DNA from 3 places in the Frondihabitans cladoniiphilus genome. Region 3 is predicted to be linked to each of the others. Evidence: predicted binding sites of a transcription regulator. Region 3 holds the regulator's gene; each other region holds the start of a gene.
What was found. Region 3 encodes HrcA, which represses chaperone genes, less so after heat shock. Its sites were predicted from a motif close to TTNGCACTCGNNNNNNNCGAGTGCNAA; they were not measured.
Positions count from the first base shown of each region.

Region 1: the regulator HrcA is predicted to act here: its motif matches at 7,032-7,058, upstream of groES (co-chaperone GroES).
Region 2: the regulator HrcA is predicted to act here: its motif matches at 8,697-8,723, upstream of groL (chaperonin GroEL).

Region 1 covers NZ_BAABLM010000003.1:129,788-140,271, reverse strand. Annotated here, with positions in the region: gene ABEA39_RS08805 (hypothetical protein) at 1-723, opposite strand, end outside; gene ABEA39_RS08800 (SAM-dependent methyltransferase) at 677-1,354, opposite strand; gene ABEA39_RS08795 (hypothetical protein) at 1,472-1,615, opposite strand; gene tsaB (tRNA (adenosine(37)-N6)-threonylcarbamoyltransferase complex dimerization subunit type 1 TsaB) at 1,798-2,544, shown strand; gene rimI (ribosomal protein S18-alanine N-acetyltransferase) at 2,555-3,154, shown strand; gene tsaD (tRNA (adenosine(37)-N6)-threonylcarbamoyltransferase complex transferase subunit TsaD) at 3,151-4,206, shown strand; gene ABEA39_RS08775 (DUF4190 domain-containing protein) at 4,390-5,184, shown strand; gene ABEA39_RS08770 (hypothetical protein) at 5,189-5,455, shown strand; gene ABEA39_RS08765 (class I SAM-dependent methyltransferase) at 5,755-6,942, opposite strand; gene groES (co-chaperone GroES) at 7,143-7,439, shown strand; gene rarD (EamA family transporter RarD) at 7,550-8,518, shown strand; gene ABEA39_RS08750 (ABC transporter substrate-binding protein) at 9,013-10,353, shown strand.
Region 2 covers NZ_BAABLM010000002.1:632,359-642,842, forward strand. Annotated here, with positions in the region: gene ABEA39_RS08020 (cold-shock protein) at 1-242, opposite strand, end outside; gene ABEA39_RS08025 (hypothetical protein) at 318-602, shown strand; gene ABEA39_RS08030 (helicase-associated domain-containing protein) at 654-2,537, shown strand; gene ABEA39_RS08035 (DNA repair helicase XPB) at 2,611-4,245, shown strand; gene ABEA39_RS08040 (response regulator transcription factor) at 4,378-5,070, shown strand; gene ABEA39_RS08045 (sensor histidine kinase) at 5,127-6,821, shown strand; gene groL (chaperonin GroEL) at 7,022-8,641, opposite strand; gene ABEA39_RS08055 (cold-shock protein) at 8,845-9,048, opposite strand; gene ABEA39_RS08060 (LytR C-terminal domain-containing protein) at 9,240-9,833, opposite strand; gene ABEA39_RS08065 (DUF3263 domain-containing protein) at 9,881-10,153, opposite strand; gene ABEA39_RS08070 (DUF2332 domain-containing protein) at 10,222-10,484, opposite strand, start outside.
Region 3 covers NZ_BAABLM010000001.1:602,061-612,544, reverse strand. Annotated here, with positions in the region: gene ABEA39_RS02880 (PhoH family protein) at 1-1,059, opposite strand, end outside; gene ABEA39_RS02875 (HIT domain-containing protein) at 1,052-1,423, opposite strand; gene ABEA39_RS02870 (16S rRNA (uracil(1498)-N(3))-methyltransferase) at 1,447-2,202, opposite strand; gene dnaJ (molecular chaperone DnaJ) at 2,205-3,308, opposite strand; gene hrcA (heat-inducible transcriptional repressor HrcA) at 3,387-4,409, opposite strand; partial or broken gene ABEA39_RS02855 (DUF4870 domain-containing protein) at 4,487-4,792, shown strand; gene hemW (radical SAM family heme chaperone HemW) at 4,865-6,091, opposite strand; gene ABEA39_RS02845 (DUF1990 family protein) at 6,104-6,754, opposite strand; gene ABEA39_RS02840 (hypothetical protein) at 6,866-7,024, opposite strand; gene ABEA39_RS02835 (hypothetical protein) at 7,071-7,550, opposite strand; gene lepA (translation elongation factor 4) at 7,603-9,456, opposite strand; gene ABEA39_RS02825 (pyridoxal phosphate-dependent aminotransferase) at 9,587-10,484, opposite strand, start outside.

The DNA of each region.
Region 1 (10,484 bases), on a different contig from region 3:
ACGGAAGCGTGAAGAAGGGATCAGATCCACTGTCCAGCTCCAACGGGCCGCCTCGGACAGGAGGGCGAATCCGAGGTCCTTCGCGTGCACGGAAAACGTCGTCCCCGTGGCCGTTTCGAATTGCACGCCATCGTGAACTCGTGAAGACAGGCCCGGAAGCTGCGTGAGTGTCTGGCTGCGGATTCCGATGGGCCGGGTGTAGGGCTGCAACAGGTCTCCCTCGAGGACGCACGTGTCATCGGTGACGAAATTCCAACCACGTTCGAGCAGCGACAGGAGCAGGACAGATTTTCCCGAGGTCGAGGGGCCGTGAAGAACCACTGCCTGCCCGGGCCTCCCGGGACGACTCGCGCTACTTCCGTGGAACGTCCGAAATCGGCGTGAGAACTCCGGCGCGGCGAACGGAGGCAGCGGTGTCGGGCCCTCGAGAGGAAGCGAATGCCACCCGTCCTTCACGCCTCGTCGCACGGAGACAGTGCCCAGAACCGACTCGGATCTTACGAACGAGCCACTTGTGGATTCGAGTCGAAGGGTCACAGAAGCCTGGTCATCGGCCATCACGAGGTAGTCCTGGAAAAAATAGGTGATGTGCCTGGCGTCGTCGCCGTCGCGAAGAAGGACATCGACCCGTTCTCCCCAGAAGGTGAACGAGAGGCGGTGAAAAGAAGCCGTTGTTTCAACCCCCAAGGCGCTCTCCCGCCACGAAGAGAGAACACCCGACATGCACTGACGAGACCAAGGTCGAGAGCTCTCCTATCGATGTCCAGGTGCATTGAGGAGCCACGTCGGATCGCCAAGCTGAAAAAATGAGCGCGCATTCTCTCTCTGCTGGATATACCTGCGAGAGGCGATCGAAGAGAGGATGCACTCGTTCGAGAAGCTTGCTCGTGGGGCGAAGTGAGGAGCTCCCGAAGTCACCGACCTGGCTCAGCAGGAGAGGCATCCGTTCGTCGAGCCGGATCCTCTCCCGGTAGAACAAATTGGACTCGTAACTCTGGAACCCACCGTCGAACCGGCTCCGCAAGTCGACCAGGACTTGGTCGAGGAACGACGTCGCGGCAATCGCTTTTGCTCGCCGACCGATCTCTCCGACGCGCCTGAGGAGTTCCCAGTTCGAGTCCACGAGAAAAAGCGTATGCCCATACGTGAGGAACGCGGCCGTATGTCCTTCCGGCAGATGAGCCAGGGTGTCCAAGACGGCTTCCGCCATCGCGGCGTAGATCACTTGTGGATCGTCCCCCGATTCATAGAGGGGCTTGAGGTCAATGACCAACCCGGAGTACCGATTCCGGAGCTCGTCATCGAATGCCGTGAGATGGAAGATCGCCGAGGTCGATCGCAGGATGTCGTCCACTTCGATCGTGCGGGAATCGAACCCGCCGATGCCCAGGCCGACCAAATATAGATCGGCCTGGGCGTCGGGGACCCGGAGATCTTCGCGTGAGGTTCGCACTCCGAGAACGTTTCTAAGTCAGCACATCACCTGGCGGTGAGCCCCGCTTGCCTTGACCGTCTCCTCGATGGTCGGGATGTACGTGGGAATGAACAGCACGTCGTCCGGTGCGGCGATGACTTCGTGCGCCGAGGTCGTCTGCTGGTCGTGAACCTTCGTCATTGCTATTTCCTTTCAGCGAGAGCCGAGAACCATCGATCCTCGGTCGGGCGATGCCCGCTTCTGGCTTCGCACATATGAATATGCAACATCAAATGTATTTCACTAGACCGGCTTTGGACGCTGGGATCAGGGGGACGGCAGCACGAGCGGAGAGCGCAGCGCCAGCAGCCTACGATTGAGGCATGCTCCTGGCGATCGACACCTCCTCGGGCACGTCCGTCGCGGTGGTCGACCGCGAAGGGGGCGTGCTCGCCGAACGCACCGAGCTCGACACCCGCCGGCACGCCGAGGTCATCGGCCTGCTGATCCAGGAGTGCCTCACCGACGCCGGCATTGAGCCGGCCCGGCTGAGCGCCGTCGTCGCGGGCATGGGGCCGGGGCCGTTCACGGGACTCCGCGTGGGCATCGCCGCCGCTCGCGCCTTCGCGTTCGGTGCGGGCAAGCCGTGCCTTCCGCTGGTCAGCCACGACGCCATCGCGTTCGAGAGGCTCGGCGGACTCGAGCGCGCCCTGGGGCAAGAACCCGAGAGCCGGCAGGAGGCACCGCTCGTCGTGGTGACCGACGCACGCCGCCGCGAGGTCTACTTCAGTGTCTACTCGGGCATCGACGCCGAGGGGCTGCCCGTGCGAGTCGGAGAGCCCGGGCTGTGCAAGCCGGGCGACCTCGAGGAGCGGCTCCGTGCATCCCACGCTCTCGCCCTCGCTCCGAACGCGAACACGAACACGAATACAGACGCGAACGCCGCCGCCCCGCTCGACCTCGACGCCGCCGAGCGCACCGATCCGACCGACACGGTCGTGTCCGCCGCCGCGCTCGGAATGCTCGCCGAGACGCTCTTCTCGCACAAGCGCTCGTTCGCGCGCGACGAGCCGCTCTACCTGCGGTCGCCTGACGTCACCGTTCCGGGCGCGCCCAAGCGGGTCTCGTGACAGGGCCCGCATGACCTTCGTCACGCGCCGCGCAACACCGGACGACCTCGACGCGATCATGGCCATCGAGACGAGCGTCTTCGTGACCGACGCCTGGTCGCCGAAGAGCATGCGGCACGAGCTCCGCGACAGCTCCAACTTCTACCTGGTGGTGACCGCCGGCGGCGAGGCGGGGGATGCCGTGGTCGCCTACTCGGGGCTCCGCGCGCCGGTCGGTTCGCCCGATTCCGACATCCAGACCATCGCCGTCGCCCCCGTCGCCCGTCGGCAGGGCGTCGCCCGCGATCTCATGCGACGCATGCTCGACGAGGCATATTCCCGTGGGGCCCGCGAGACGTTCCTCGAGGTGCGGGTCGACAACCCCGGCGCCCAGGCGCTGTACGAGTCGTTCGGGTTCGAGGGCATCGCCGTGCGGCCGCGCTACTACATGCCCGACGGGGTGGACGCGCTCGTGATGCGGGCCAGGTTGCCCGCGCCGTCGCCTTCGGCTGCACCCTCCGCGCCGGACGACCCGGCACCGTCCGTGCTGTCGCCCGCGCCGCCCGACCCGGCGTCGTCGCCGGCCGACCCGCAGCCCCCGACCGCCACCGAGACCGGAGTGACCCCATGACCCGCGAACCCCTCGTCCTCGGCATCGAGACCAGCTGCGACGAGACCGGCATCGGGATCGTCCGCGGACGCACCCTGCTCGCCAACGTCATCGCCTCCTCGATGGACGAGCACGCGCGCTACGGCGGCGTCGTGCCCGAGATCGCCGCTCGCGCCCACCTCGAGGCCCTGCAGCCCACCCTCGAGGCCGCGCTCGCCGAGGCCGGGGTGACGCTCGACGAGCTCGACGCCATCGCCGTCACGAGCGGGCCGGGCCTGGCGGGGGCGCTGATGGTCGGCGTCGGCGCGGCGAAGGCCCTGGCACTCGGGGCCGGCAAGCCGCTCTACGCGGTCAACCACCTCGTAGGACACGTCGGCGCCGATGTCCTGCGAGACGACGGCACCGAGATCGCGCTGCCGACCATCGCCCTGCTCGTCTCCGGCGGCCACACGTCGCTGCTGCACGTGCGAGACCTCCTCGACGACGTCGAACTGCTCGGCGAGACCATCGACGACGCCGCGGGCGAGGCGTTCGACAAGGTCGCGCGCCTGCTCGGCCTGCCCTACCCGGGCGGGCCTCAGATCGACCGGGTCGCGGTCGCCGGCGACCCGAAGGCCATCCGGTTCCCGCGGGGGCTCACCCTGCCGAAAGACCTGGCGGCACACCGCTACGACTTCTCGTTCTCCGGGCTGAAGACCGCGGTCGCGCGCTGGGTCGAGAAGACCGAGGCCGGGGGAGGCACGGTGCCGGTCGCCGACGTCGCCGCCAGCTTCCGCGAGGCCGTCGTCGACGTGCTGCTCACCAAGGCGTTGGCCGCGTGCGCCGACCTGGGCGTGCCGCGCCTGCTGCTCGGCGGCGGTGTCGTGGCGAACGCGCGGGTGCGCGAGGTCGCGGCGGCCCGCTGTGCTGCGGCGGGCATCGAGCTTCGGATCCCGCCGCTCTCCCTCTGCACCGACAACGGCGCGATGATCGCGGCACTCGGGGCGGAGCTCGTCGCTCGGGGGCGCGAGGCCTCGCCGCTCGGGTTCGGAGCGGACTCGACGCTGCCGGTGACGAGCGCGCAGGCGGTCTAGCGGCGGCGGCTCTGCACTGGCTATTCAGGACGGATGGCGCGCTCGGCCGCCCTGGAGGGGCGAGTGCGCCATCCGTCCTGAGTTGTCGCCGCGCGGGGCCGTTGCTGTTGCTGCGTCGCGCCGGTCGCGGCGTCCCCTGCGTGGGGCCTTGCCCCGCCGGGGTGCGAGCGGAGATCATCGAGCATGACCGATCACACCCCTTCGTCCACTCCCGAGCCCGGATCAGACCACGGCTCGGACGCTCCCACCGACTCGGCCTCGCCCGCGGAGGCCTGGGCGCCGGTCGAACTCGATCACCCCGCCGAGGGCGGCACAGCGGGGGATGCACCTCCCGCCGACTCGCGGCCCGCCTCGGATCCCCCGTCCCACCAGGCCCCCTTCGGCCAATCCGGCTACACGCCCCACCAGTACGGCCAGCCGGCGCCCGGTGAGCAGCAGTACGGGCAGCAGCCTGCCTACGGCCAGCCGGGACAGCCTGCCTACGGACAGCAGGGCCAGCCGGCCTACGGCCAGCAGTCGGGCCAGCCGGGTTACGGACAGCAGGGCCAGCCGACCTACGGCCAGCAGGGCCAGCCCGCCTCCGGGCAGCAGGCGTACGGCCAGCCTTCCTACGGACAGCAGGGTCAGCCCGCGTACGGCCAGCAGCCGGGCTATCCGGGTCAGCCCTACGGCCAGTCGCCCTATGCCCCGCCGCACTACGGCGGCCCCTCGTCGCGCACCAACGGCTTGGCGATCGCGTCGCTGGTCCTCGGCATCGCGGGCATCGTGCTCGTCTTCTTCGCGGGGCTGCCGGGCATCGCCGCCGTCATCCTCGGGTTCGTGTCACGATCGCAGATCAAGCGCACGCGTCAGGCCGGCGCGGGGATGGCCCTCGCCGGGATCATCCTCGGCTTCGTGGCGATCTTCTTCATCGCTGTGTTCCTGGTGTTCTTCATCATCGGGATCACTGCCGACCCGCACGCGTTCGACGGGAACTGAGCAGGTGGCAGCTCCCGCGACGGTGGCCCGTGCATCCCACGCTCTCGTGCTCGCCTACGCCGTAAGGCGACGGTCGTTGCCCCTGGTGGTCGTGGCGCTCCTGACCGGGCGGGCCTCCGTGGGCGCGGACAGCGTTCGAGGGCAGCAGCTCAAGCGGGCCGCGATCGTGGTGGCGGCCGTGTGGGTGGCGGCGGTGGCGCTGGCGGTGCTCGTCGTCGGACTCTGCGTCGCGCTGCTGCTGGTGGTCGTGGTGTTGCCGCTCGGGCACTAGCCGGCGTGTCGCCCGCGGGAGTCGGGCTGCGGAGGCCCCGCTCTCTGCATCGGCGTCGGGCGTCGGTGGGGTGACTCCAGAAGGTGCGGGCTGGGGCGAAGGTGAGCGGCGTGTTCTGGAGTCGTGCGCCCGAGGGGCGGTGGGGTCGCCGGCGGTGACTCTAGAAGGTGCGGGCTGGGGCGAAGGTGAGCGGCGTGTTGTGGGGTCGCTCCGCGCGTGAGAGTCGGGCATGGGGAGCCGCACCGCGAGTGAGAGTCGGGCCCGCGGCGAAGCGAGGTCGCGCAGGCCGAGCGCCGACGCTAGACGCGCTCGCAGAGCAGCGCCGTGTGCCGGCCCGCGACCCGCGTCAGGATGAGCGTGGCCTCGTTCGCGCCGGAGAGCTGCAGCTTCTTGCGGAAGGCCGCGGGGTCGACGTCGACGCCGCGCTTCTTGATCTCCACGCGTCCGATGCCGCGCTTCTTGAGCTCCTGCCGGAGGCGTTTCTCGTCGAGGGGGAAGGTCTCGAGCACCCGGAAGCACTGGGCGAACGGCGTCTCGACCGCGGTCGCGGAGGTGAGGTAGGCGATGTCCCGGCTGATCATCGAGGCGTCGAGGAGGCGGGCCAGGTCGCCGATGAGACGCGCGCGAATCACTCCGCCGTCGGGTTCGTAGACGTACTCGTCGAGGTCGTTCACGTCGACGTCGTCCGAGTCGCCGGCCGCGGTCAATTCGGCGGGCCCGTCGGCACCGAGCACGAGGGCGGCCCGTCGGATGCCCGGACGGGCCAGCGCCCCGAACCACACCCCGACCTCGACGACGGAGCGGTCGACGGAGATCCACTGGCACTCGGCGTCGTCCGGCAGCAGGTCGCGGTCGATGCCGGGGCCGAGCTTGACGCCCGTCGGAAGCTTCGCGGCGAAGCCGAAGGCGGTGTCGAGCGAGGGAGACCAGTCGGCGGGGTCGGACAGGCGAGAGGTCGAGGAATGGCCGGATGTGCGGCGTGCGGGATCGAGGAAGACCGCGTCGATCCCGTCCAGGTCGGCTTCTTCGGCGGTACCCAGACGGACCTCCGCGCCCTCCCACGGTGCCAGGTTGTACGACGCGATTGCTGCCGTGACCTCGTCGCGGTCGACGGCGACGACATCGAGTTCGAGTGCGGCGAAGGCCAGGGCGTCGCCGCCGATCCCGCAGCCGAGGTCGGCCACCCGCGACACCCCGGCCCGCCGGAAGCGCCCGGCGTGGGACGAAGCGACCGGGAGGCGCGTCGCCTGCTCCAGCCCGGCCTCGGTGAAGAGCATGCGGGATGCGAAGTCGCCGAATTTCGAGACCCCCTTGGCTCGAAGGCGTGCCTGGGTCAGCACGGCCGAGACGAGTTCGGGGGAGTGGCCCTGCTTGCGAAGGGCCGAGACCTGCGAGACCATGTCCGCCTTCGAGTCGAACGGCGGCAGGGAGTCGAGCAGTCGAAGCCCCTCGGCGGTGAGGAGCTGGCGGAGCTCGGCGGTGTCCATCCGACCATCCTCGCGCACCGGCGCAGGGCGCACGACGGCGCACCGCCGCTCGCACGACGCCTTGGCGTCGGTCACACCGCGTCGCAGTGTTGGCACTCGGATTGACCGAGTGCCAACCGAGCCCTAGAGTTGTGCTGGCACTCGCACGTGTGAAGTGCCAACTCAAGTTTTCGCCCGCAGTGAGAAAGAAGAGGTCAACCGTGTCGGTCAGCATCAAGCCGCTCGAAGATCGCATCGTCATCCGTCAGGTCGAGGCCGAGCAGACCACTGCTTCCGGTCTCGTGATCCCCGACACCGCCAAGGAGAAGCCCCAGGAGGGCGAGGTCGTGGCAGTCGGACCGGGTCGTATCGACGACAACGGCAACCGCGTTCCTCTCGATGTCGCCGTGGGCGACAAGGTCATCTACTCGAAGTACGGCGGAACCGAGGTGAAGTACGGCGGAGAAGACCTGCTCGTGCTCTCGGCTCGCGACGTGCTCGCAGTCGTCGTCCGCTAAGTACGGACTCGACCGCTCAGCGGTCACCCGAAAGACCCCGTCTCCCAAGAGGCGGGGTCTTTCGCCGTCTCGGAGCCGGCGGCGTCGGCGGCTGTTGCTATGGTCTGCCTGTGAAGAACGAGACGCGTACAGGCCTCCTTACGGCAGTCGCCGCCTACGGGCTCTGGGGCGTGCTGCCCGTCTTCTTCCTGCTGCTGCACCCGGCCGGTGCTCCCGAGATCGTCGCCTGGCGCATCCTCTTCTCCCTCGTCTTCTGCCTCGTTCTCCTCGCAGCCACCCGCGGCTTCCCGCGCTTCCGTGAGATCCTGCGCGACCGCCGTCTCGTGTCGACCCTCGCCCTCGCCGGCGTCGTGATCGTCGTCAACTGGACGACCTTCATCTTCGCCACCGTCACCGGGCACGTCGTCGAGGCGGCTCTCGGCTACTTCATGAACCCCATCGTGACCGTGCTGCTGGGCGTGGTGGTCCTGCGCGAACGACTCCGCTCTGCGCAGTGGGCGGCGGTCGGCATCAGCATCGTGGCCGTGGTCATCATCGCGGTGGGCTACGGGCAGCTCCCCTGGATCTCTCTGCTCCTCGCCTTCTCGTTCGGGTCGTACGGGCTGATCAAGAAGCAGGTGGGCGGCCGCATCGACGCCCTCTCCGGCCTCACGATCGAGACCCTCGCCCTCGCGCCGCTCGCTGCCGTCACCGTCATCATCCTGGCGGTGCTGGGCTCTCAGGGCGTGGGGTCGGGCGTGGTGTTCGGCACGGCCGGCGGGCTCCAGGCCGGCGCCACGGTCGCCTCCGGGGTCATCACCGCCGTCCCGCTCCTCCTGTTCGCCGCGGCGGCCCGGCGGCTTCCGCTCTCGACCCTGGGCCTGACGCAGTACCTGACCCCGATCCTGCAGCTGATCGTCGGCGTCGCGATCCTGCACGAGCCGATGACGAGTGCCCGCTGGGTCGGATTCGCCCTGATCTGGGTGGCTCTCGTCGTCCTGAGCGTCGACGCGATCCGCACCGCGCGGGGGTCTCGTAGCGACGCGACTCTCAGCACGCTCGTGCGTCCGTCAGAGGAGTCTCCGAGACTGGGCGGCTAGGCGTACTCGGCCGTGATGGTGGTGGCACTTCTGGGCCTGTGACACAGGAGGACCCCCTGGCTTGTTGGAGCTGTCGAGTTCTGCCGTCAGCCAGGAGGTCTCGTGTCCCACGCTGAGTCCCGAACCCATCTGCAGGGACGGCTGCTGATCGTCCGCCGCGTCGTCTTCGACCGCCGTCCCGGAAGCCCCGTGCCGCATCGGCGCCGCCAATCCACTGCCGCGCCTCGGAAGCGGCGAGGGCTCTAGTCCGCGGCGCGGTTCTGTGCCGCACGCGGGGGTCTGTGCGGCACGGAAGGGTCTGTGCCGCACGCCCGCAGCCCGAGAGTCACCATCCTGATGGCCCAGTACACCTAGGTCACGAATCGCTAACGAAACGCCGCCTTCTCGATCGGAACACACGGTCGAAACAATCGCGCCCTAGGTTCGACCCAATCAACGGTAGGGCCGCGCGCCATCGCGCAGCCGAATCACCACCGTCATGAAAGGGTTCACGGATGATCAGATCCATCACCGCCCTCAAGGTCCTCGCGGTCGCGGGCGCAGCCACTGTGCTCCTCGCCGGGTGTTCCTCTGGGGGTTCCAGCACGAGCAAGTCCTCGAGCTCGTCGACTCCGTCCGCGTCGAAGAAGACCGATCCTGCAGCCAGCTGCAAGGCGCCGTCGACACCGAGCACCGATGCTCTGAAGATCGGCACCCTCCTGCCGCTCACGGGCTCGCTCGCCTACCTCGGCCCTCCGGCCGTCGCCGGAGCGGGCCTCGCCCTCTCCGACATCAACGCCGCCGGCGGCGTCCTGGGCAAGGACGCCACCATCGCGTCCGCCACCGACTCCGGCGACTCGACCGACCTGACGGTCTCGTCCTCGTCCGCGGCGAAGCTCAAGGCCGCCAAGGTCTCGGTCGTCCTCGGCGCCGAGTCCTCCAGCGTCACGCTGAACGTCATCGACCAGATCACCTCGAGCTGCACGATCGAGATCTCGCCCGCCAACACGGCGTCCTCGCTCTCCGGCTACTCGTCGTACTACTACCGCACCGCTCCGCCGGACTCGGTCCAGGGTTCCGCCCTCGGTCAGAAGATCGTCGGCGACGGCAACGCGAAGGTCGCCTTCCTCGTCTTCAACGACGCCTACGGCACCGGCCTCCGCGACTCGACCGAGAAGGCGATCGAGGCCGCAGGCGGCTCCGTCGTCTACGGCGGCTCGGGCAAGGGCCAGGAGTTCCCTCCCGGCCAGACGACCTTCTCGTCCGAGGTGACGGCGGCTCTGGCCTCCAAGCCCGACGCGATCGTCATCCTGGCGTTCGACGAGACGAAGTCCATCGTCCCCGAGCTCGTCTCGCAGGGCTGGGACATGTCGAAGACGTACATGTCGGACGGTAACACGGCCGACTACTCGACGACCTTCAAGCCGGGCACCCTCGCCGGCGGCCAGGGAACGATCCCCGGCGCTCAGGCCTCGACCGACCTGAAGACCCGTCTCAACGACTGGTACCAGACGAACCAGGGCAAGGCGCTGACCGACTACTCGTACGCCGCTGAGTCGTACGACGCGATCACGCTGACCGCTCTGGCCGCCGAGGCCGGCAAGGGCACCGACGCACCGACCATCCAGGCCAACATGGCCAAGGTGAGCGGCGCGAGCGGCGGCACGAAGTGCACCACCTTCGCCGACTGCAAGAAGCTGATCGACGCCGGTACGAGCATCCAGTACCAGGGCCCCTCGGGAATCGGACCGTTCAACAAGAACAACGACCCGTCGAGCGCGTACATCGGCATCTACAAGTACGACGCCAACAACGTCGACGTGTACCAGAGCAGCATCCAGGGTGCCGTGAAGTAACGACATCCACGCCGTGCACGTCACGGCAGCCGAAGGGCCCGACGGGAGCGATTCCGTCGGGCCCTTTTGTGTCGGCGGGTTCGGGCATCCCCCCTTTTCACCCGTTTGTCCTCCCTTTTGGGGACACGCGA
Region 2 (10,484 bases), on a different contig from region 3:
TCTTCTGCGGAACGGCGCGAGCGCTCGACCATGCTGGGAGCCGCTTCGAGCACCCGGACGGACAACGCCTGGGCACCCTTCTTGCCGTCGGCGATGCCGAATTCGAGGCGGGTGCCGGCCTTCACGCCGGTCGTGCCGGAGGGCAGGGCCGACGCATGCAGGAAGACCTCTTGGCCGTCATCGCCGGAGATGAAGCCGAAGCCTTTCTCGTCGTCGTAGAACTTGACCTTGCCGGTGGGCATGCGAACTCCTAGGTATTCGGGGCCTCCCAAGCATACGGGCCGCAGGGCCCGGCCGCCCCGACTACGCTGGTGTCCGTGCCGAAGCAGACCGTGACCCGACAGCGCCCCGAGGGCATCCGTCGAATCGAGCGCGCCGTCGGCTACGCAGCGGTCTCGGTCGTGGGCCTCGGCTTCGTCTGCGTCATCATCACCATCGTCGCCGCCTTGGCGTTCGACGTGAAGGACCACACGACCGGCATCTGGCCCACCATCACCTTCCTGCCGATCCTGGCCTTCCCGATCGGCATCCTGCTGATCATCGCCTACCTCGTGACGAGTGTCGTCCGACGCTCTCGCGACAACAAAGAGGCCTCCCGCTGATCCGGTTCACGCACGTCGCCGTGATCCACCCACCCGAGACGAAGGAGTCCCGTGGCTAGCTCGCTCGATCTCGCGGGGTCCTTGCGCGGACTCGATCCGAGTATCCTCGAGGCCCGTCTCGGCGAGCGCCACCTGGCGCGCCCGACCACGGTGCACGACGCCTTCGACCTGGCCGATGCGCTGCTCGAACCGTCGTCGGTCCGCGAGGCCCTGACCCGCCTCGACCGCACGGCGCTCCTCGTCCTCCAGGCCTCTCGAACGCCTCGCCCGCCGAGCGACCTCCTCTCCGACGTCGACCCGCAGTTCGAGGTGAGCGTCGACCAGGTCGACGCGGCTGCCTCGCGACTCGCCTCCCTCTTCCTCGTGGTCGTCCAGCCGGACGGACGAGTGGCGTCGCTCGACCCGGTCTCGATCGTCCTCGACGAGAACCCCGACCTCACGGTCGAGGCCCTCGCCGGCACCCGGCCGCCCGTCGTCCTCGAATCCGTCGACGACCTCGATCCCGCCACCCTCGACGCCCGCAGTGCCGAGCGTCTCTACGCCATCGTGATCGAACTGGCCGAGGTGCTGCGCGCGGTCGCTGTGGCCCCGGCGCGCGAACTCGCCAAGGGCGGCCTGGCCCTCCCCGAGACCCGACGACTCTCCGAGGCCGCCCGGGTCGACGTGGCCGACGTCGCTCCGCTGATCGGCGCCGCTCGATCCGCGGGTCTCGTCGAGCTCGGGCCGGACGGCTGGATCCCCACGGCCGAGGCCGAGGGCTGGCTGCAGTCCGAATGGTCGTCGCGCTGGGCCTCTCTCGTCGGCGCCTGGCTCGGGTCGCTGCCGCGGGAGATCCTCCTCGTGCTCGACCAGCGGGTCGACACGTCGTGGGGTGCGCCGCTCCGTACTTTCAGCGAATGGCTGTTCCCGGCCGGTGGCCAATGGATCCCCGAGCGCCTCGACGCCTTCGCCCGGTCGGCCGAGCTCTTCGGCCTCACCTCGGGTGGGCGCCCGACCTCGGTGGCAGTGGCGCTGCTCCGCGAGGGCGTCTCCGCCGCTCGATCGCTCGTGGGCGCGCTCATGCCGCAGCCGATCGATCAGGTCTACCTGCAGCACGACCTGACCGTGGTCGCTCCGGGGCCGCTCGCCCCGTCCCTCGACGGCCGCCTTCGCACCATCGCCGAGGTCGAGAGCGCGGGGCTCGCCGCCACGTACCGCATCAGCGAGGCGGGAATCCAGCAGGCGCTGAGCTCGGGCGAGACCGAGGCCTCGTTGCGCGAGTTCCTCGAGTCGATCTCCTCGACGGGCATCCCCCAGCCCCTCGGCTACCTCCTCACCGAGACCGCCGCGCGCCACGGCCGGTTCCGCGTGGCCTCCGTCGTCCCCGGCAGCGACAGCGCCGGCCTCAGCGAGGCGGCCCGTACGTTCGGGGCCGTCAGCCAGGTCCGCAGCGACGACCCCTCGCTCGTCGACGCACTCGAGGCCGATCAGGCACTCGCTCCCCTCGGGCTCCGGCGCGACGGCGACCACCGACTGCTCTGCCGGTACGACGCCGAGACCCTCTACTGGGCCCTCACCGACGAGCGGTACCCCGTGGTCCTCGAAGACGCGGCCGCGGCTCCCCTGCGATCGCCGATCCGCCGCAAGGTCCGACGCTCCACCGTGGCGCCCCCCGGCAACCCGATCCACGACCTCGTGGCCCGTCTGTCGTCCTCGGCCGGAGACTCCGCCGAAGACACCGAGCGCGCCTGGATCATCCGCCAGCTCGACGCCGCCGTCAAAGCCCGGATCACCGTGCAGCTCACCGTGGCGCAGTCCGACGGCTCCACGAGCACCCTCTCGATGGAACCCACCGGCGTCGGCGGCGGACGCGTCCGCGGGCGCGACCGCAAGTCCGACATCGAGCGCACCCTGCCGCTGTCGAGCATCGTGGCTGTCGCGGGTCCCGAGGCCTGACCCACCCCGAGGGCCGGGGGATCCCCGGGGTCGCCTGATCAGCCCACAGGTCGGACGCATAGACTCGCCCTTTGTGAACGGACCCCTGATCGTCCAGAGTGATCGCACCGTCCTCCTCGAAGTCGCGCACCCCGACGCCGAGGACGCGCGACACGACCTCTCGGTGTTCGCCGAGCTCGAGCGGGCTCCCGAGCACGTGCACACGTACCGCATCACGCGGCTCGGTCTCTGGAATGCGCGCGCCGCGGGCCACACCGCCGAAGACATGCTCGGCACGCTCGAGAAGTACTCCAAGTTCCCTGTCCCGCAGAGCGTCACCGTCGACATCGGCGAGACCGTCGCCCGCTACGGCCGCATCGTCGTCGAGCGAGACGGCACCCAGCTCCTCCTCCGCGGCACCGACACCGCCGTCCTCCGCGAGGTGGCCCGCAACAAGAAGATCGCCGAACTCCTGGTCGGCAAGCGGAGCGACGACGTCTACGAGCTCGCCGAGTGGGCTCGTGGCGAGGTCAAGCAGCAGCTGATCAAGCTGGGCTGGCCCGCCGAAGACAATGCGGGCTACACCCCCGGCACGCCCCACGAGATCGCTCTCGACACCAGCGAGTGGGCTCTGCGCGGCTACCAGCAGGAAGCCGTCGACAACTTCTTCTCGGGCGGCTCGGGCGTGGTCGTCCTGCCCTGCGGCGCCGGCAAGACCCTCGTCGGAGCCGGAGCGATGGCCCAGGCGAAGACCACCACGCTCATCCTCGTCACCAACACCGTGTCGGCCCGTCAGTGGCGCGACGAGCTTCTCAAGCGCACCACCCTCACCGAGGACGAGATCGGCGAATACTCCGGCTCGGTCAAAGAGGTCAAGCCTGTCACCATCGCCACCTACCAGATCCTCACGGCGCGCCGGGCCGGCAAGTACACGCACCTCTCGCTCCTCGACGCGCTCGACTGGGGCCTCGTCGTCTACGACGAGGTGCACCTCCTCCCGGCGCCGGTCTTCAAGCTCACCGCCGAGCTCCAGGCCCGCCGTCGACTCGGCCTGACCGCGACGCTCGTCCGCGAGGACGGCCGCGAGGCCGACGTCTTCAGCCTGATCGGGCCGAAGCGCTTCGACGCTCCCTGGAAGGAGATCGAGGCGCAGGGCTTCATCTCGCCGGCCAGCTGCTACGAGGTCCGGGTGGATCTCCCGCAGGATGCACGGCTCGAGTACGCCGCATCGGCAGACGACGAGCGCTACCGCCTCGCCGCCACCGCTCCCATCAAGTTGGACGTGGTGCATCAGCTCGTGGCCAAGCACGACGGTGAGCAGATCCTCGTCATCGGCCAGTACCTCGACCAGATCGACGAGCTCGCCAAGTCCCTCGGCGCCCCGAAACTGACCGGCGCCACTCCCGTCGAGGAGCGACAGCGCCTGTTCCAGGCCTTCCGCGACGGCGAGGTCAAGGTGCTCGTCGTCTCGAAGGTCGCGAACTTCTCCGTCGATCTGCCGGAGGCCACGGTCGCCATCCAGGTCTCCGGTTCGTACGGGTCCCGGCAGGAGGAGGCGCAGCGCCTCGGCCGACTGCTCCGCCCGAAGAAGTCCGGCCTCCCGGCTTCGTTCTACACGCTCGTCAGCCGCGACACGGTCGATCAGGACTTCGCCCAGAACCGCCAGCGGTTCCTCGCCGAGCAGGGCTACAGCTACACGATCCTCGACTCGATCGCCCTCGCCGCCTAGCGGCAGTGTCCGCCTCACGGGACGGCGCCAGTGCGTTCAGCAACAGGTGCCGCATAACCTATACCACCAACGACCAGCCTGCTAACGCGCCCCTCACAGGAAACGCTTAGACCGCGCGCAGATACTTGAGTCATGAGCGATGGCCCCAAGATCCTTATCGTCGATGACGAGCCCAACATCCGCGACCTTCTCACGACGAGCCTCCGCTTCGCCGGATTCGCCGTCCGAGCGGTCGGCAACGGCGCTCAGGCCATCTCCGCGGTCCTCGAAGAAGAGCCCGACCTCATCATCCTCGACGTGATGCTGCCGGACATGAACGGCTTCGGCGTCACCAAGCGCCTCCGCTCCTCCGGCTACACCTCGCCGATCCTCTTCCTCACGGCGAAGGACGACACCGAGGACAAGATCACGGGCCTCACCGTCGGCGGCGACGACTACGTCACCAAGCCGTTCAGCCTCGACGAGATCGTGGCGCGCATCAAGGCGATCCTGCGCCGCACGATGAACGAAGACGAAGACGCCATCATCCGCACCGGCGAGCTCACGATGGATCAAGACACCCACGAGGTCACCATCGGCGACACGGCCATCGAGCTCAGCCCGACCGAGTTCAAGCTCCTCCGCTACCTCATGCTCAACCCGAACCGCGTGCTGTCGAAGGCGCAGATCCTCGACCACGTCTGGGAGTACGACTTCAACGGAGACGCCGGCATCGTCGAGAGCTACATCTCGTACCTCCGCCGCAAGCTCGACCAGTTCTCGGCCGAGCCGATCATCCAGACGAAGCGCGGCTTCGGCTACATGCTCAAGGCCGCCAAGGTCTGAACCCCGTCGGCATTCCGATGCCCGACTTCCAGACTCCTTCGCTACCGTAGAGGCTTATGCACACGCGCTTCTCGCGGTGGTGGAATGAGATCTCGATCCGCACCAAGATCACCGGCATCACGGTGTGTCTGGTGACCCTCGGGCTGCTCGTCGCCGGGCTCGGCACCATGACCGTGCTGAGCACCTACCTGATGAACCAGGTCGACAACAACCTGACGAGTGCCGCCCGAAGCATCACCCTGTCGCAGATTTCGAGCACCTACTGCCCCCAGACCTTTGGAGTGGCATCGGCAAGTTACGTCGCCGTCCTGTCCAGCGACGGCACGCTCGTGTGCGACAACTCGCGCGACCTCACCTCCGGATCGGGCCCCGACGTCAATGGGTTCACCGCTACGGAGGCGGCGAAGCACACCTCCGCCTTCAGCGAGTTCAACGACGACCACACCCAGCAATGGCGCCTCGTGGCCGCCGAGCGGCGCCTATCCAGCGCCAGTCCGGCGGTGTACGTGACCGTCGTAACGGGCACCAATCTGGCGGCGACCAGCAACACGATCGCTCGATTCGTGTACATCTTCCTGGGCTTCGGCCTCTCCGTCATCGTGCTCGGCGCGGCGATCACCCGGCTCCTCGTCACGTCGACCTTCGCCCCTCTCCGCGACGTGGAAGACACGGCCGCACGCTTCGCCGACGGCGATTTCAGCCAGCGTCTCGATTCGACGACTCCGAACACCGAGGTCGGACGTCTCAACCGCAGCCTCAACATCATGCTGAGCCGAATCGACAACGCCTTCGACGACCGCGCCAAGACGATCGACCAGATGCGCCGGTTCGTCGGCGACGCAAGCCATGAGCTGCGCACGCCGCTCGTGTCGTTGCGGGGCTACGCGGAGCTGTACCGGATGGGGGCGCTCACCAAAGAAGAAGACGTGGCCCAGGCGATGGAACGCATCGAGAAAGAGGCCATCCGCATGGGCGGACTGGTGCAAGACCTCCTCCAGCTGGCGCGCCTCGACGAGTCCAAGCCGCTCGAGCTCGGCCCGGTCGACCTGGTCACGATCGCCCGCGACTCCGCTCTCGACACGATGGCCTCGAACACCGACCGTGAGATCCGGGTGCTCGTGCGCGAGCCCGTCGAGCCCGGCGCCGATTCCACCGAGGAGTACGAGGTTCCGGCACCCCTGAACCCCGCGGGGGCGAGCGCCGCGAACGTCACCGGCCCCATCGCCTTCGCCGGTGCGACACTCGCCCGCCTCCGCAGCCGACGAGCACGCGCCGTCGTCGAGCCCGGGTCGGACACCGCGGCGGCCCGGCCTCAGCTCGACCCCGTCGTCGAGAGCGCCATCAGCCCGATCGTCCTCGGCGAGGAGAACAAGATCCGTCAGGTCGTCACCAACCTCATGGGCAACGCCATGCGCTTCACCGAGCACGACGCGCCCATCGAGCTCGCCGTGCAGGCCGACCCGGGCCGCGGCATGGCCACCATCGACGTGATCGACCACGGCGAGGGCATCCCCCCGCAGATCCGCGAGAAGATCTTCCAACGCTTCTGGCGCGCCGACTCCTCGCGCACGCGCGACACCGGCGGCAGCGGCCTCGGGCTGGCCATCGTGTCGGGTATCGTCGCGGCCCACAAGGGTGAGGTCGACGTGTTCGACACCCCGGGTGGAGGCGCCACCTTCCGCGTCGCGTTCCCCCTGCTGCCCGAGCAGCTCGCGCAGGCGCGCCCCGTCTCGCCCTCCGCCGCTTCGTAGCTCGCCGGCGTCCGCGTCCCCGCCTAAACACCCACCGTCGGCACGAACACCCACCCTAGGCGCGGTGTTCATGCCGACAGCAGGTGTTTTCGGCCAGCACGCACCCCCGCACAACGGCAAAGGCCGGCTCCCCCGAGGGGGAACCGGCCTGAGCGGTGAAGCGGCAGCGCCTGAGGCGGTACTGCGGTGGAACCAGCGGACTAGAAGTCCATGCCACCCGTGGGGTCGCCGGCCGGAACCGGGTTCTTCTCGGGCTTGTCGGCGACGACGACCTCGGTGGTGAGGAAGAGGCCGGCGATCGAGGCGGCGTTCTGCAGAGCCGAACGCGTGACCTTGGCGGGGTCGATGATGCCGGCGGCCAGCATGTCGACGTACTCGCCGGTCGCGGCGTTGAGGCCCCAGCCGACGGCGAGGTTGCGCACCTTGTCGGCGACGACGCCGGGCTCCATGCCCGCGTTGAAGGCGATCTGCTTGAGCGGAGCGTCGATGGCGACACGGACGATGTTGGCGCCCGTGGCCTCGTCACCGGTCAGTTCGAGGGTGTCGAGCACCATCTTGCCGGCCTGGATCAGAGCAACGCCACCACCGGCGACGATGCCCTCTTCGACGGCAGCCTTCGCGTTGCGGACGGCGTCCTCGATGCGGTGCTTGCGCTCTTTGAGCTCGACCTCGGTCGCAGCGCCGGCCTTGATGACGGCGACGCCACCGGCCAGCTTCGCGAGACGCTCCTGGAGCTTCTCGCGGTCGTAGTCGGAGTCGGTGTTCTCGATCTCGGCGCGGATCTGACGAACGCGGCCCTCGATCTGCTCCTTGTCTCCGGCACCTTCGACGATGGTGGTCTCGTCCTTGGTGATGACGACCTTGCGAGCACGGCCCAGGAGGTCGAGGGTGGCGTTCTCGAGCTTGAGTCCGACCTCCTCGGCGATGACCTGACCACCGGTGAGGATGGCGATGTCCTGGAGCTGAGCCTTGCGACGGTCTCCGAAGCCGGGGGCCTTGACGGCGACCGACTTGAAGATGCCGCGGATCTTGTTGACGACGAGGGTCGCGAGAGCCTCACCGTCGACGTCCTCGGCGATGATCAGGAGCTGCTTGCCCGACTGGATCACCTTGTCGACGATCGGCAGCAGGTCTTTGATGTTCGAGATCTTCGAGTTGACGATCAGGATGTAGGCGTCTTCGAAGACGGCTTCCTGGCGCTCGGGGTCGGTCACGAAGTACTGCGACAGGTAGCCCTTGTCGAAGCGCATGCCCTCGGTGAGCTCGAGCTCGGTGCCGAAGGTGTTCGACTCCTCGACGGTGACGACACCCTCCTTGCCGACCTTGTCGATGGCCTCGGCGATGAGCGCGCCGATGGTCGGGTCGGCGGCGGAGATGGAGGCCGTGGCCGCGATCTCTTCCTTGGTCTCGATCTCCTTGGCGTTCTCGAGCAGCTGCGCGGAGACGGCCGCGACGGCCTTCTCGATGCCGCGCTTGAGGCTGATCGGGTCGGCGCCGGCGGCGACGTTGCGAAGTCCCTCGCGAACGAGGGCCTGGGCGAGCACCGTGGCGGTGGTCGTGCCGTCTCCGGCGACGTCGTCCGTCTTCTTGGCGACCTCCTTGACCAGCTCGGCGCCGATCTTCTCGTACGGGTCGTCGAGCTCGATCTCCTTGGCGATGGACACACCGTCGTTGGTGATCGTGGGGGCGCCCCACTTCTTCTCCAGAACGACGTTGCGACCACGCGGGCCGAGGGTGACCTTTACAGCGTCGGCCAGAATGTTGAGGCCACGCTCGAGGCCACGACGGGCCTCTTCGTCAAAAGCAATGATCTTAGCCATGTGTGTTTTTCGTCCCTCCCGGACGTCGTGGGGCGGATGAACCCCTGCAAGAGCTTTGGCACTCACTACACGTGAGTGCCAATTGATTCTGGCACTCTGCAGGGTCGAGTGCAAGCCGCACGAAGAACGCCGCTCACGAAGGTGAGCGGCGTCCCGAAGGAGGAGACGGGGGATGCACGGCACGCCGTGCAGCCCCGTGCGGGTCAGGCGAGGCGAACGCCCTCGGCCTGCGGCCCCTTGTTGCCCGTCCCGACCTCGAACGTGACGGCCTGGCCCTCTTCGAGGACCTTGTACCCCGTCATGTCGATGGCCGAGTAGTGGACGAAGACGTCTTGTCCGCCCCCCTCGACGGTGATGAAACCGTAGCCCTTTTCAGCGTTGAACCACTTGACGGTTCCGTTGGCCATGTCGTACTCCCTGCTGGTGTTTCGGCAGCTGCTACCTGCCCCGGTGGTGCCCAGGATCCTGCCCTGGTGAAACCAGATAGTAGTGAAAACAGGGAGCGAGAACTGTACCCCGCGAGTAAAAAATCGTCGCGAACGAACGATATGGAGCGGTTCTTAATACGGCCGTAACGTGAGCGTCACGCAGGTGTCGATCAGCCCGAGAAATCGCTGCCGAGCACGACGGTGACGGTGGCCCCCGGGAACTCCGTGCTCACCTGCACCGTGGCGATGCCGAGCGACTTGGCGACGCCCAGGGCGATCGACTCGTTGCCCTCGCCGGCGGTGTAGTAGACGACCGACTGCGTCAGTGCCTTCGTCGCGTTGCCCTCGTTGCCGACCTTCCAGCCGGCGGTCTTCAGCTTCGTCCCCGCCGTCGCGGCGAGCCCCCGAGTGGTGGTCGAGTTCAGCACCGAGATCGTCGTCGAGGCCGGCACCGACCCGGGCGTCGCCGGAGTGGGCGTCGGCGTCGGCGTGACCGTGGGGGTGGGGGTGGCCGAACCGGTGGCGGACCCGGTCGCCGAGGCACTGGCGGTCGAGCCGCCGGCAGCGCTCGAGCCGTTGAACTGGAAGCTCGCGTCGGTGGCGAGGAGGACGCCGTAGCCGGCGCCGACGAGGATCCCGCAGGCGAGGGCGGCCCAGGCGAACACGATGAGCCCGTGGTGCCGGCGGCCGCCCGCGCGGTGGGCGCCGACGCGCAGCAGCGAGTCGGGGACGCCGTCGAAACGATCGGGAGCGAAGTGGGCCATGGGCGGATTCAGGTCTTCCGTGGGTCGGTGGGCCGGAGCCCTCGAGGTCAGCGGGCCGAGGGCCCGAAGGTGCGAGTCGTTCGCGCGGCGGCCCGGGAGTCGCGCAGGCGCAGCAGTCTCCCGACGAGCATCGGCGCGTAGGCCAGTGCAGCGGGTCGTTCTATGAGAGAGCCGAGCAGTTGCTGATACCGGGGCGCGCTGAGCCCGAGTTCGCGGCGGATCGCCGCTTCTTTCGGCGCAGCACCGACGGGTGCGCTCTGCTCGAAGTCGAGGATGCGGCGATCGCGCTCGGTGAGTCCACCCACGTGCTCGTCCTGCATCGGCCCTGCCCTTCGGTTTCCGTCATCCTAGGGCCGCACCCGGCGAAGGCTGCGGAGGCGCGACGGACTCAGACCGCCTCGAGAACCGTGCCGTGGGCATCCCCCGTCGCGATGGCGCGTCCGTCCAGGGCGAGGGTCGCGAAGTGCTGCCGCTCTCGAGCCGCAGCCGGCAGAGTGGCGTCGATCCCGCCGAGCGACCCTGACTTCTCGTACGAGATCCACCGCACCCCGAGCCGCGCGATCTCGTCGACGAAGGCCTGCCGCCGCTCCCCCGGCAGGTACACGAGGCTGCCTGTCGAGACCACCACCGGCGTGAGCGTGGGATGCACGA
Region 3 (10,484 bases):
GCCTCCCTGGGCCTGGTTCTGCTGCTGCCGGGCGAACTGGGCCGCCTGCTTCTCGGAGTCGTACTTCGTGTAGGCGTCCACGATGCGGGCCACGAGCGTGTGCCGCACGACGTCGTCGCTCGTCAGCCGTGCGAAGTGGATGTCGTCGATTCCGTCGAGCACCCGGGTCACGAGCTGGAGCCCCGACGCGCCGGTGGGCAGGTCGACCTGCGTGACGTCGCCGGTGACGACCATCTTCGAGCCGAAGCCGAGGCGGGTCAGGAACATCTTCATCTGCTCCGGCGTGGTGTTCTGCGCCTCGTCGAGGACGACGAACGCGTCGTTCAGCGTGCGACCGCGCATGTAGGCCAGAGGAGCCACCTCGACGGTGCCGGCGGCGAGGAGCTTGGGCACCACCTCGGGGTCCATCATCTCGTTCAGCGCGTCGTAGAGCGGCCGCAGGTAGGGGTCGATCTTGTCGGTGAGCGTGCCGGGGAGGAAGCCCAGGCGCTCGCCCGCCTCGACGGCCGGGCGCGTCAGGATGATGCGCGTGACCTCGCGACGCTGCAGCGCCTGGACGGCCTTCGCCATCGCCAGGTACGTCTTGCCGGTACCCGCCGGGCCGATGCCGAAGACGATCGTGTTCTCGTCGATCGCGTCGACGTAGTCCTTCTGGCCGAGCGTCTTCGCCCGGATGCTCTTGCCCTTGTTGGTGACGATGGGCGTGCCGAAGAGCTCGGCCGGGTGCCCCTTGCCCTCGTCGAGGATCCGCCCTGTGGAGGCGACCTCGGCGGGGCCCAGGTCGTGCCCGTTGCGCACCATCGCCACGAGCTCGTCGACCAGCTCTTGTGCGCGGACGACGTCGTCGACGGGACCCTCGAGAGTGACCTCGTTGCCGCGGACGAGCACGCGCACCGAGGGGTACTGCTTCTCGACCGCTCGGAGCAGCCGGTCTTGCGGGCCGAGGAGCTGCACCATCGCGACTCCGTCGACGATCAGGTCGACGCGCTTGCTCGGGCCGGTGGACGCGCCGGAGGCCGAGGCGCCCGGGCGGAGGTCGTTGCGGGGACTGCTAGGCAAGTGAGCCTTCCTGGAGGTGGCCGGCCATGACGTGCGCATGGACGTGGAACACGGTCTGGCCGACGGCTTCGCCCGTGTTGAAGATCAAGCGGAACTGACCGAGCGGGTATTCCCCCATGAGCTCGGGATCGAGCGAGAGCTGCTTCGCGGCCGCGACGACGTCGGCCAGCAGGGCCGGGTCGCCGGCGGCGAGCTCGACGACGTTCGCGTACTCCTGCGTCTTGGGCACGACGAGCAGGTGCACCGGAGCCTTGGGCGCGATGTCCTGGAAGGCGATGACGGTGTCGGTCTCGAAGACGATGGTCGCGGGGATCTCGCGCGCGATGATCCGGCTGAAGATCGACGGCTCGGCAGTCTCTGGCATGGTGCCCATCGTATCCGGGCCCGTCACCAACGCCCCAGCCTCGTGGACAGGACGGCCAGCGCCGCCGGGCCGGCGGTGGAGGTGCGCAGCACCGAGTCGCCCAGGCGGACGGCCATGGCGCCCGCCGCCCGGAACTGCTCCAGCTCGTGCGGGGTGATCCCGCCCTCCGGTCCGACGACGATCAGGACGTCGCCCGTGCTGTCGATCTCGACGTCGCCCGTGCTGTCGATCTCGACGGAGGACAGGGCGGCGTCGGCCGTTGGCTCCAGCACCAGCACCGTGGCGGACGCCGCCCGCCGCACCAGGTCGGCCGTCGACGCGACGCCCGACACCTCGGGCTGGTACGCCCGGATCGACTGCTTCGTGGCCTCTCGGACGATGGCCTGCCACCGGGCGATCCCCTTGGCGACCTTCGGCCCCTCCCAGCGGGAGATGCTCCGACCGGCCGCCCACGGCACGACCTCGTCGACGCCGAGCTCGGTCGCCGCCTGCACGGCCAACTCGTCGCGATCCCCCTTGGCGAGGGCCTGCACCAGGACCAGTCGACGGGCGGGACGGGGATGCACGGTGACCGTCTCGGCGACGAGCACGAGCCGGTCGCCGGTCGCCTCTCGCACCTCGCCCTCGACCACCAGACCGCGACCGTTGCCGACCCGCAGCGACTCGCCCGGCCGGACCCGGCTCACCGTGACGGCGTGCCGGGCCTCGGGGCCGGTCACGACCACGTCGGAGCCGACGGTCGACGAGGCCAGCTCTTCGACGAGGTAGAAATGCGCCACGATCAGAAGTTGAGGAACCGGTCGCGCAGCTTGCCGAACAACCCCTGCTGGAACTGCGAGAGCTGGGGCTTGTCGTGCTTGCGCCCGGTGGCGAACTTCTCGATCAGCTCGCGCTCCTTGTGGCTGAGCTTCGTCGGGGTGATCACCTGCACCCCGATTTTCAGGTCGCCGCGACCGGAACCGCGGAGGCGGGTGATCCCCCGGTCTTTGATGGTGATCACGTCGGCGCTCTGCGTGCCCGGCTTGACCTCGACCTCGATCTCGCCGTCGAGGGCGGTCACGGTCGTGGAGGTGCCGAGGATTGCGTCGGACATCTGCACCTCGAGCGTGGCGAGGAGGTCGTCGCCGGAGCGGCTGTAGACGTCGTGGTGCTTGACCTTGACCTCGAGGTACAGGTCGCCGTTCGGGCCGCCGGCGGGGCCAACCTCGCCCTGGCCGGGCATCTGGAGGCGGATGCCCGTGTCGACTCCCGCGGGGATGTCGACGGGGATCGTGCGACGGGCGCGGACGCGACCCTGGCCCTGGCAGGTGGGGCAGGGGTTGGGGATGACCGTGCCGTAGCCGCGGCAGGTGCCGCACGGGCTGGACGTGAGCACGTTGCCGAGGAGCGAGCGCACCGTGCGCTGGATCTGGCCGGAGCCGTGGCAGATGTCGCATGTCTGCGGCGAGGTGCCCGGGGCGCAGCAGGATCCGTCGCAGGTCGAGCAGAGCACGGCCGTGTCGACCTCGATGTCGCGCTGCACGCCGAACACGATGTCGTCGAGCTCGACCTCGAGCCGGAGCAGGGCGTCTTGGCCGCGCTCGCGCCGCGACCGCGGCCCCTGGCGCTGCTGGCCGCCGCCGCCGAAGAACGCGTCGAAGATGTCGCCGAAGCCGCCTCCTCCCCCGCCGCCGAAGCCGGCCTGCGGGCCGAGGTCGTACTGCTGGCGCTGCTGCGGGTCGCTCAGGACGTCGTAGGCGTGGGTGACGTCTTTGAACCGCTCCGACGCGTCGGGGCTCGGGTTGACGTCGGGGTGCAGCTCGCGCGCGAGCCGGCGGTACGCCTTCTTGATCTCGTCGGGTGTCGCCTGTCGGTCGACGCCCAGGACGTCGTAGTGATCTGCCACTGGTCTCCGTAGTGCTTCTCGTGGATCGTGCGTGTGAAAGTCGGGTGGGTGGGATGCTCGGGGCGGGTCTCGACGCTGCTACCGGTCGCCGAGCAGTCCGGTCAGGTAGCGGGCGACGGCTCGGACGGCCGCCATGTTGGTCGAGTAGTCCATGCGGGTCGGGCCGAGCACCCCGAGCCTGGCCAGCTCGCCCCCGGAGGCCGTGTAGCCGCTCGAGACGACGGACGTCTGGGCGAGGCCGAACGAGGCGTTCTCGGCGCCGATGCTCGCGACGACGTCGACGGCGTCGGAGCGCATCTCGCCGAACAGGCGGAGCAGCGTGACCTGCTCTTCTATGGCCTCGAGCACCGGGAAGAGGTTGCCGCTGAAGTCGTCCTCGGTCAGCACCAGGTTGGCGGCGCCGGCCATCACCAGGCGCTCCTGCCGGCCGGCGGTGACCTGCTCGACGAGGGTCTGCACGACCTCGGCGACGAAGGGGGTGCGCTCGGGGCGGAACCGCTCGACGAGCGTCGGCAGGAGGCTCGCCGCCTCGAGGAGGGGCTTGCCGCCGACGAGGGCGTTGATCGTGGCTCGCAGCTCGCCGAGGAACACCTCGTCGATCTCGGCACCGATCTCGAGCGTGCGCTGCTCGACGTTGCCCGCGTCGGTGATCAGGACCGTCATGACCCGCGTCTCGCTGAGACGGACGAGCTCGACGTGCCGGACGGTCGCCCGCGAGAAAGTCGGGTACTGCACCAGGGCCACCTGGTTGGTGAGCTGCGACAGGAGGCGCACCGTTCGGCTGAGGACCTCGTCGAGATCGGACGAGTGACCGAGGAAGGTCTCGATCGCCTGCCGTTGAGCGCTGGTCAGCGGTCGGAGGTCGGCCAGCTGGTTGACGAACAGCCGGTAGCCCTTGTCGGTCGGCACGCGCCCCGACGACGTGTGCGGCGCGGTGATGAGCTCTTCTTCTTCGAGAAGTGCCATGTCGTTGCGGATGGTCGCCGCACTGACGCCGAACTGGTGCCGCTCGACGATGGACTTCGACCCGACGGGCTCGCGGGAGGCCACGTAGTCGTGCACGATGACCCGGAGGACTTCGAGACCGCGCTCGCTGACCATCTGACCTCCCATCATGCGACGTTGGCACTCCGTCGATAAGACTGCCAATCGTACTCCACCGCCACTATGCTCTCCGCATGACTGATCCCGGCCAGCCGTACGGAAGCCCCTACCAGCCTCAGCCCCTGCGCCCCGAAGACGAGAAGCTCTGGGCCACGCTCGTGCACATCGGCGGCATCTTCTTCGGGTTCATCCCGTCGTTGATCGGCTACTTCGTCCTGCGCGATCGCGGGCCGTTCATCAAAGAGCACACCCGCTCCGCCCTGAACTTCCAGATCGGCGTGGCGATCGCCGGGCTGCTCAGCGGCATCCTCACCATCATCGTGATCGGCGTGATCACCGGCCCGATCGTGGCCCTGCTCAACGTCATCTTCTCGATCATCGCGGCCGTCGCCGCGAACCGGGGGCAGTACTACCGGTACCCGCTCACGTTCGAGTTCATCAAGCAGTGGCGGTCAGTTGCCGAGGAGTCGACGCACGACGGCGTCCGCCAGCAGGCGCCCGCGCAACGTGAGGCGGAGGGTGCCGGCGATGGCCTGCCGCCCCTCGATCAGCCCGTCCGCGATCAGGCCCGCGACGGCCGAGCGTCCGACCTCGTCGAGGTCCGACACGCGCAACTCGTCGCGGACACGGACGCCCAACAGGATCTTCTCGGTCTGGCGGGCCTGTGCATCCAACGTCTCTCGGCCCGCCGCAGGCGACACCCCGGCGACGATGCGCTCGGCGTACGCGGCGGGATGCTTGACGTTCCACCAGCGGACGCCGCCGACGTGGCTGTGCGCGCCCGGCCCGACGCCCCACCAGTCGTGGCCCTGCCAGTAGGCGAGGTTGTGTCGACTGGCGTGCTCGTCGCCGCGGGCCCAGTTGCTGACCTCGTACCAGCCGTAGCCGGCTTCTGCCAGCCGGGCGTCGGCCAGTTCGTACATGTCGGCGGCCGTGTCGTCGTCGGGCTCGGCGACCTCGCCGCGGCGGATCTGCCGGGCGAGCTTCGTGCCGTCCTCGACGATGAGCGAGTAGGCCGAGAGATGGTCGGGCTCTTGGGCGAGCGCCATGTCGAGCGAACGGCGCCAGTCGTCCAGGGTCTCACCGGGCGTGCCGTAGATGAGGTCGAGGCTGACGTCGAGGCCGGCGTCGCGGGCCCAGGCGACGACCAGGGGGATGCGGGCCGGATCGTGTGTGCGCTCGAGGGTGGCGAGCACGCTCGGGACGGCCGACTGCATGCCGAAGCTCACCCGGGTGAAGCCGGCCGCCTTGAGCTCGCGGAGGTACTGCTCGTCGACGGAGTCGGGGTTGGCCTCGGTGGTGACCTCGGCGCCGGGCACGAGACCCCAGGTGTCGACGACGGCGTGGAACATGCTCGCGAGGTCGGACGACGGCAGCATCGTGGGTGTCCCGCCACCGAAGAAGACGGTCGAGACCGGCCGCTCGGGGAGACCGGCGCGGCGGAGGATGCTCCCCCCTTCGATCACCTCGGCGATCGCCTGCGAGGCGTAGTCGCCGCGCTTCGCGCCCCGGAGTTCGTCGCCGGTGTAGGTGTTGAAGTCGCAGTACCCGCACCGCACGCGGCAGAACGGGACGTGCAGGTAGACGCCGAGGTTGCGGGACTCGGCACCGTCGCGGACGCTGTCGGGGAGGAGGCCGTCGGCGGGAGCCGGGTCGGCGAGCGGAAGAGTGCTGGGCACTGCCGGGCGCGCCTAGTCGCCGACCAGGACGCGGAGGTACCGCTCGGTGTACTTCTTCTGCTGGTGACGGAGGGCCGGGTAGACCAGGCGCCACTTCCAGTTGGCGGGGCGCGAGAACGAGCGGATGGTGAGCCAGACGGAGCCGTCGTCGGTCTGGTCGATCACCCACGACTCCTCGCCGTTCTCGGGGTGCCCCTCGAGCGTGCCGTACGCGAAACCCTTGCGCATCGGCTCGTCGATCACGTAGACGACGCGGACCGGAGCCTCCACGTGGCGGCCGTACGCCTTCATCTTCAGCGTGGCGGTGGTGCCGGCGGTGAGGAAGGGCTCGCCCTCGGGTGAGAACTGTGTCTCCCCCTCGGGGGCGGCGAACTCGGCGGGGTCGAGCGGGGTGCCGTCGTCGTCGAAGGTGACCGGCGTGTAGGCCCGTTCGTGCTCGGCGGGGATGTCGTCGACCCGGACCTCGATGCCGCTGCGCTCTTGCACCTTCCAGGTCATCAGGGCGGCCCACGCCGCTTCGAACCGGGAGTCGCCGTGGCCGATGCGCGTGCGGGCCTCGAACGGACGGAAGCCGGCCGGCGGGTACTGCATCAGATCGGGGGCCTGGGTCGCCCCGACCTGCCCGTAGGTGGTCTGGGTCTCGGTGTGGGTGGATCGGCGCATCCGGTCAGTCTAAACGCGTGCTGTCCGGGCTGCTGCGGGGTGCCGAATGTACGAAATCGGGCCTCCCTCGCGCGAGAGAGACCCGATTTCGTACATTCGGTGGGGACTGGGCTACGCCCGACCGCGAACGGCGCGGGCGATCCAGCCGATGATCGCGATGACCACGATGATCAGGCCGACCCAGAGGAGGAAGTGGAGAGCGGTGCCGATGAAGCTGACACCGAACACGATGAGGCCGACGATGAGAATGACGATCAGAAGAGGAACCATGTATCCAGCATGCTCCCAGTCCGCGTCGAGCGCCCGCTCGGTCTGGTCAGCGCCGACGGCGGCGGGGCGGCATGCGGTCGACCGTCATGACCCAGGCGGTGAAGGCGGCCACCGGGAGGGCGATGAGCCACGCGCCGAGGCCCGGCGCGAAGAGGGTGAGCGGTTCGTACGAGAGGGCGGCCGCGGTGACGAACGCGCCGGCGGCGACCCCGATCCTCGCGCGGCCACCCGCTCGAGCGAGCAGTGTGCCGACGGCCGAGCTGATCAGGCCTACGGCGGCACCCACGACGACGCCGATGATGGCTCCGAGGACACCGGCGAAGATCGAGTAGACGATGGCGTTTGCGATGCTCTGCGACACCTGTCCGAAGGAATCGGAGAGGACGTCGACCGCGCCGCTCACGACCGACACCACGACCATGCCCCCTCCCCCGAGCGCGAGCCCACCGAGGACTCCCGTGAGGGTCAGGCGAACGGGCGACGCCACACCGCGGTCGGGAGTCGGGGCAAGGCAGAACGTGGTCATGCCACGAACTTAGCACCTGCGCTAAATAGCTATCAAGCCCCGACCGACGAGCCTACTTCGCCTTCTTGGCCGCCTCGGTGTCGCCGCTGAGCGCAGCGATGAAGGCCTCCTGGGGGACGTCCACGCGACCGATGGTCTTCATGCGCTTCTTGCCCTCCTTCTGCTTCTCGAGCAGCTTGCGCTTGCGGGTGATGTCGCCGCCGTAGCACTTCGCGAGCACGTCTTTGCGCATCGCGCGGATGCTCTCGCGGGCGATGATCCGTGCGCCGATCGCGGCCTGAATCGGCACCTCGAACTGCTGGCGCGGGATCAGCTCACGAAGGCGGCCCGTCATCAGCACGCCGTACGCGTACGCCTTGTCGCGGTGGACGATGGTCGAGAACGCGTCGACCTGCTCGCCCTGCAGGAGGATGTCGACCTTGACGAGGTCGGCCTCCTGCTCGCCGCTGGGCTCGTAGTCGAGCGACGCATAGCCCTGGGTCTTGCTCTTGAGCTGGTCGAAGAAGTCGAAGACGATCTCGCCGAGCGGCATGTTGTAGCGGAGCTCGACCCGGTCTTCGCCGAGGAACTCCATGCCGAGGAGCGTGCCGCGGCGGCCCTGGCAGAGCTCCATGATGACGCCGACGTAGTCTTTCGGCGCCAGGATCGCGGCCTTGACCATCGGCTCGGCGACGCTCGAGATCTTGCCGTCGGGGAACTCCGACGGGTTGGTGACCGTGACGGTCTTCTTGTCTTCGGTGGTGACCTCGTAGACCACGCTGGGCGCGGTCGTGATGAGGTCGAGGTTGAACTCGCGCTCGAGGCGCTCGGTGATGATCTCGAGGTGCAGGAGGCCGAGGAACCCGCAGCGGAAGCCGAAACCGAGGGCGACCGAGGTCTCGGGCTCGTAGACGAGCGCGGCGTCGGACAGCTTGAGCTTGTCGAGCGCCTCGCGGAGCACCGGGTAGTCGCTGCCGTCGATCGGGTAGAGACCCGAGAACACCATCGGCAGGGGCTCGGTGTAGCCGGGTAGCGCGTCGGTCGCGGGCTTGGCGGCGGTCGTGACCGTGTCGCCGACCTTGGACTGCCGGACGTCTTTCACGCCGGTGATCAGGTAGCCGACCTCGCCGACGCTGAGACCGTTGCTCACCGTGGGCTCGGGAGAGGAGACTCCGATCTCGAGGATCTCGTGGATCGCCCGGGTCGACATCATCTGGATCTTCTCGCGCGGCTTGAGCGAGCCGTCGATCATGCGCACGTAGGTGATGACACCGCGGTAGCTGTCGTAGACGGAGTCGAAGATCATCGCGCGCGCCGGAGCGTCTTTGACGCCCTTCGGTGCGGGGATCTTCGCGACGACCACATCGAGCAGCTCTTCGACGCCCATGCCGGTCTTGCCGCTGACGCGCAGCACGTCTTCGGGCTTGCCGCCGATCAGCTGGGCGAGCTCGGCCGCGTACTTGTCGGGGTCGGCTGCCGGAAGGTCGATCTTGTTGAGCGCCGGGATGATCTCGAGGTCGTTCTCGAGGGCCAGGTAGAGGTTCGCCAGCGTCTGGGCCTCGATGCCCTGCGCCGCGTCGACGAGCAGGATCGCGCCCTCGCACGCGGCGAGCGAGCGGGAGACCTCGTAACTGAAGTCGACGTGCCCGGGGGTGTCGATCATGTTGAGGGCGTAGGTCGTGCCGTCGACCGCCCACGGCATGCGCACCGCCTGGCTCTTGATCGTGATGCCGCGCTCGCGCTCGATGTCCATCCGGTCGAGGTACTGGGCGCGCATGGCGCGATCTTCGACGATGCCGGTGATGCCGAGCATGCGGTCGGCGAGCGTCGACTTGCCGTGGTCGATGTGCGCGATGATGCAGAAGTTGCGGATGGCCTCGGGCGCGGTCGACGCCGGCTCGAGGGCGGTTGCTGCTTGGGGGCTCACGCGGTCCTTCTGGTGCGAGGTGATCTGACGGTCGAACCAGTGTCCCATGTCACGGGGGATGCGCGTGCCCGGCTGTGGAGAACGTGCATCCCCCGTCGTGCCGCACCCGGCACCGCACCCGCCTGCTGCGCTACGGCCGGGGCAGCGCTCCGAGCCCGCGCTCGATAGCTTCCGCGGGCGACGCGAGGCTCACCCGGATCCAGCCCTCGCCGGTCCGCCCGAACGCACTCCCGGGGGCCACGGCGACGCGCTCCCGGAGGAGGAAGTCCTCGGCCCACTGCGCGACGTCGCCCCGGGAGGCGTGGGAGACGTCGATCCAGAGATAGAAGGAGCCCTCCGGATCGAGGTAGTGGAAACCGTGGGCGTCGAGGAGGGACTTCGCCAGGCGGAGGTTCTCCTGATAGTGCAGGCGGGCATCCTGAACCGGTTGATTGTCTCCGACCACGGCCGCCAACGCGGCGTACTGATCGGGCTCGGCCACGCAGCTGATCTGGGCCTCCTGCACGCGACGCATCGTCTCCGCCATGCCCTGGGGCGTGACGAGGTAGCCGACGCGGACCCCGGTCATGGCGTAGGTCTTGCTCAGCGAGAAGACGCTCCAGACCCGGTCGTCGTCGTCGAGGGCCGCGAGGCTGACGTGCTTCTGGCCGTAGGTGAAGTACTCGTAGACCTCGTCGCTCAGGACCCAGAGGTCGTGCTGCTTCGCGAACGCGAGGAGGGAGCGCAGGGCCTCCTCCCCGAACACGCGGCCGAGCGGATTCGAGGGCGAGTTGACGATGATCGCGCGGGTGCGGTCGGTGACGAGGGTGGCGAGCTCGTCGAAGTCGGGCAGGAAGTCGTGCGCGGGAGTCAGCGTGTACGGAACGGGCTGGGCATCGAGCATCCTCGCGTTCATGCTGAAGGTGGTGTAGCCGGGGTCGGGCACGAGGATCTCGTCGCCCGCACCCAGCAGGAGACCCATCGCCTGGTGCAGCGCCTGCGTCGCGCCGATCGTGACCCAGACCTGCTCGACGTCGACGTGGACGTCG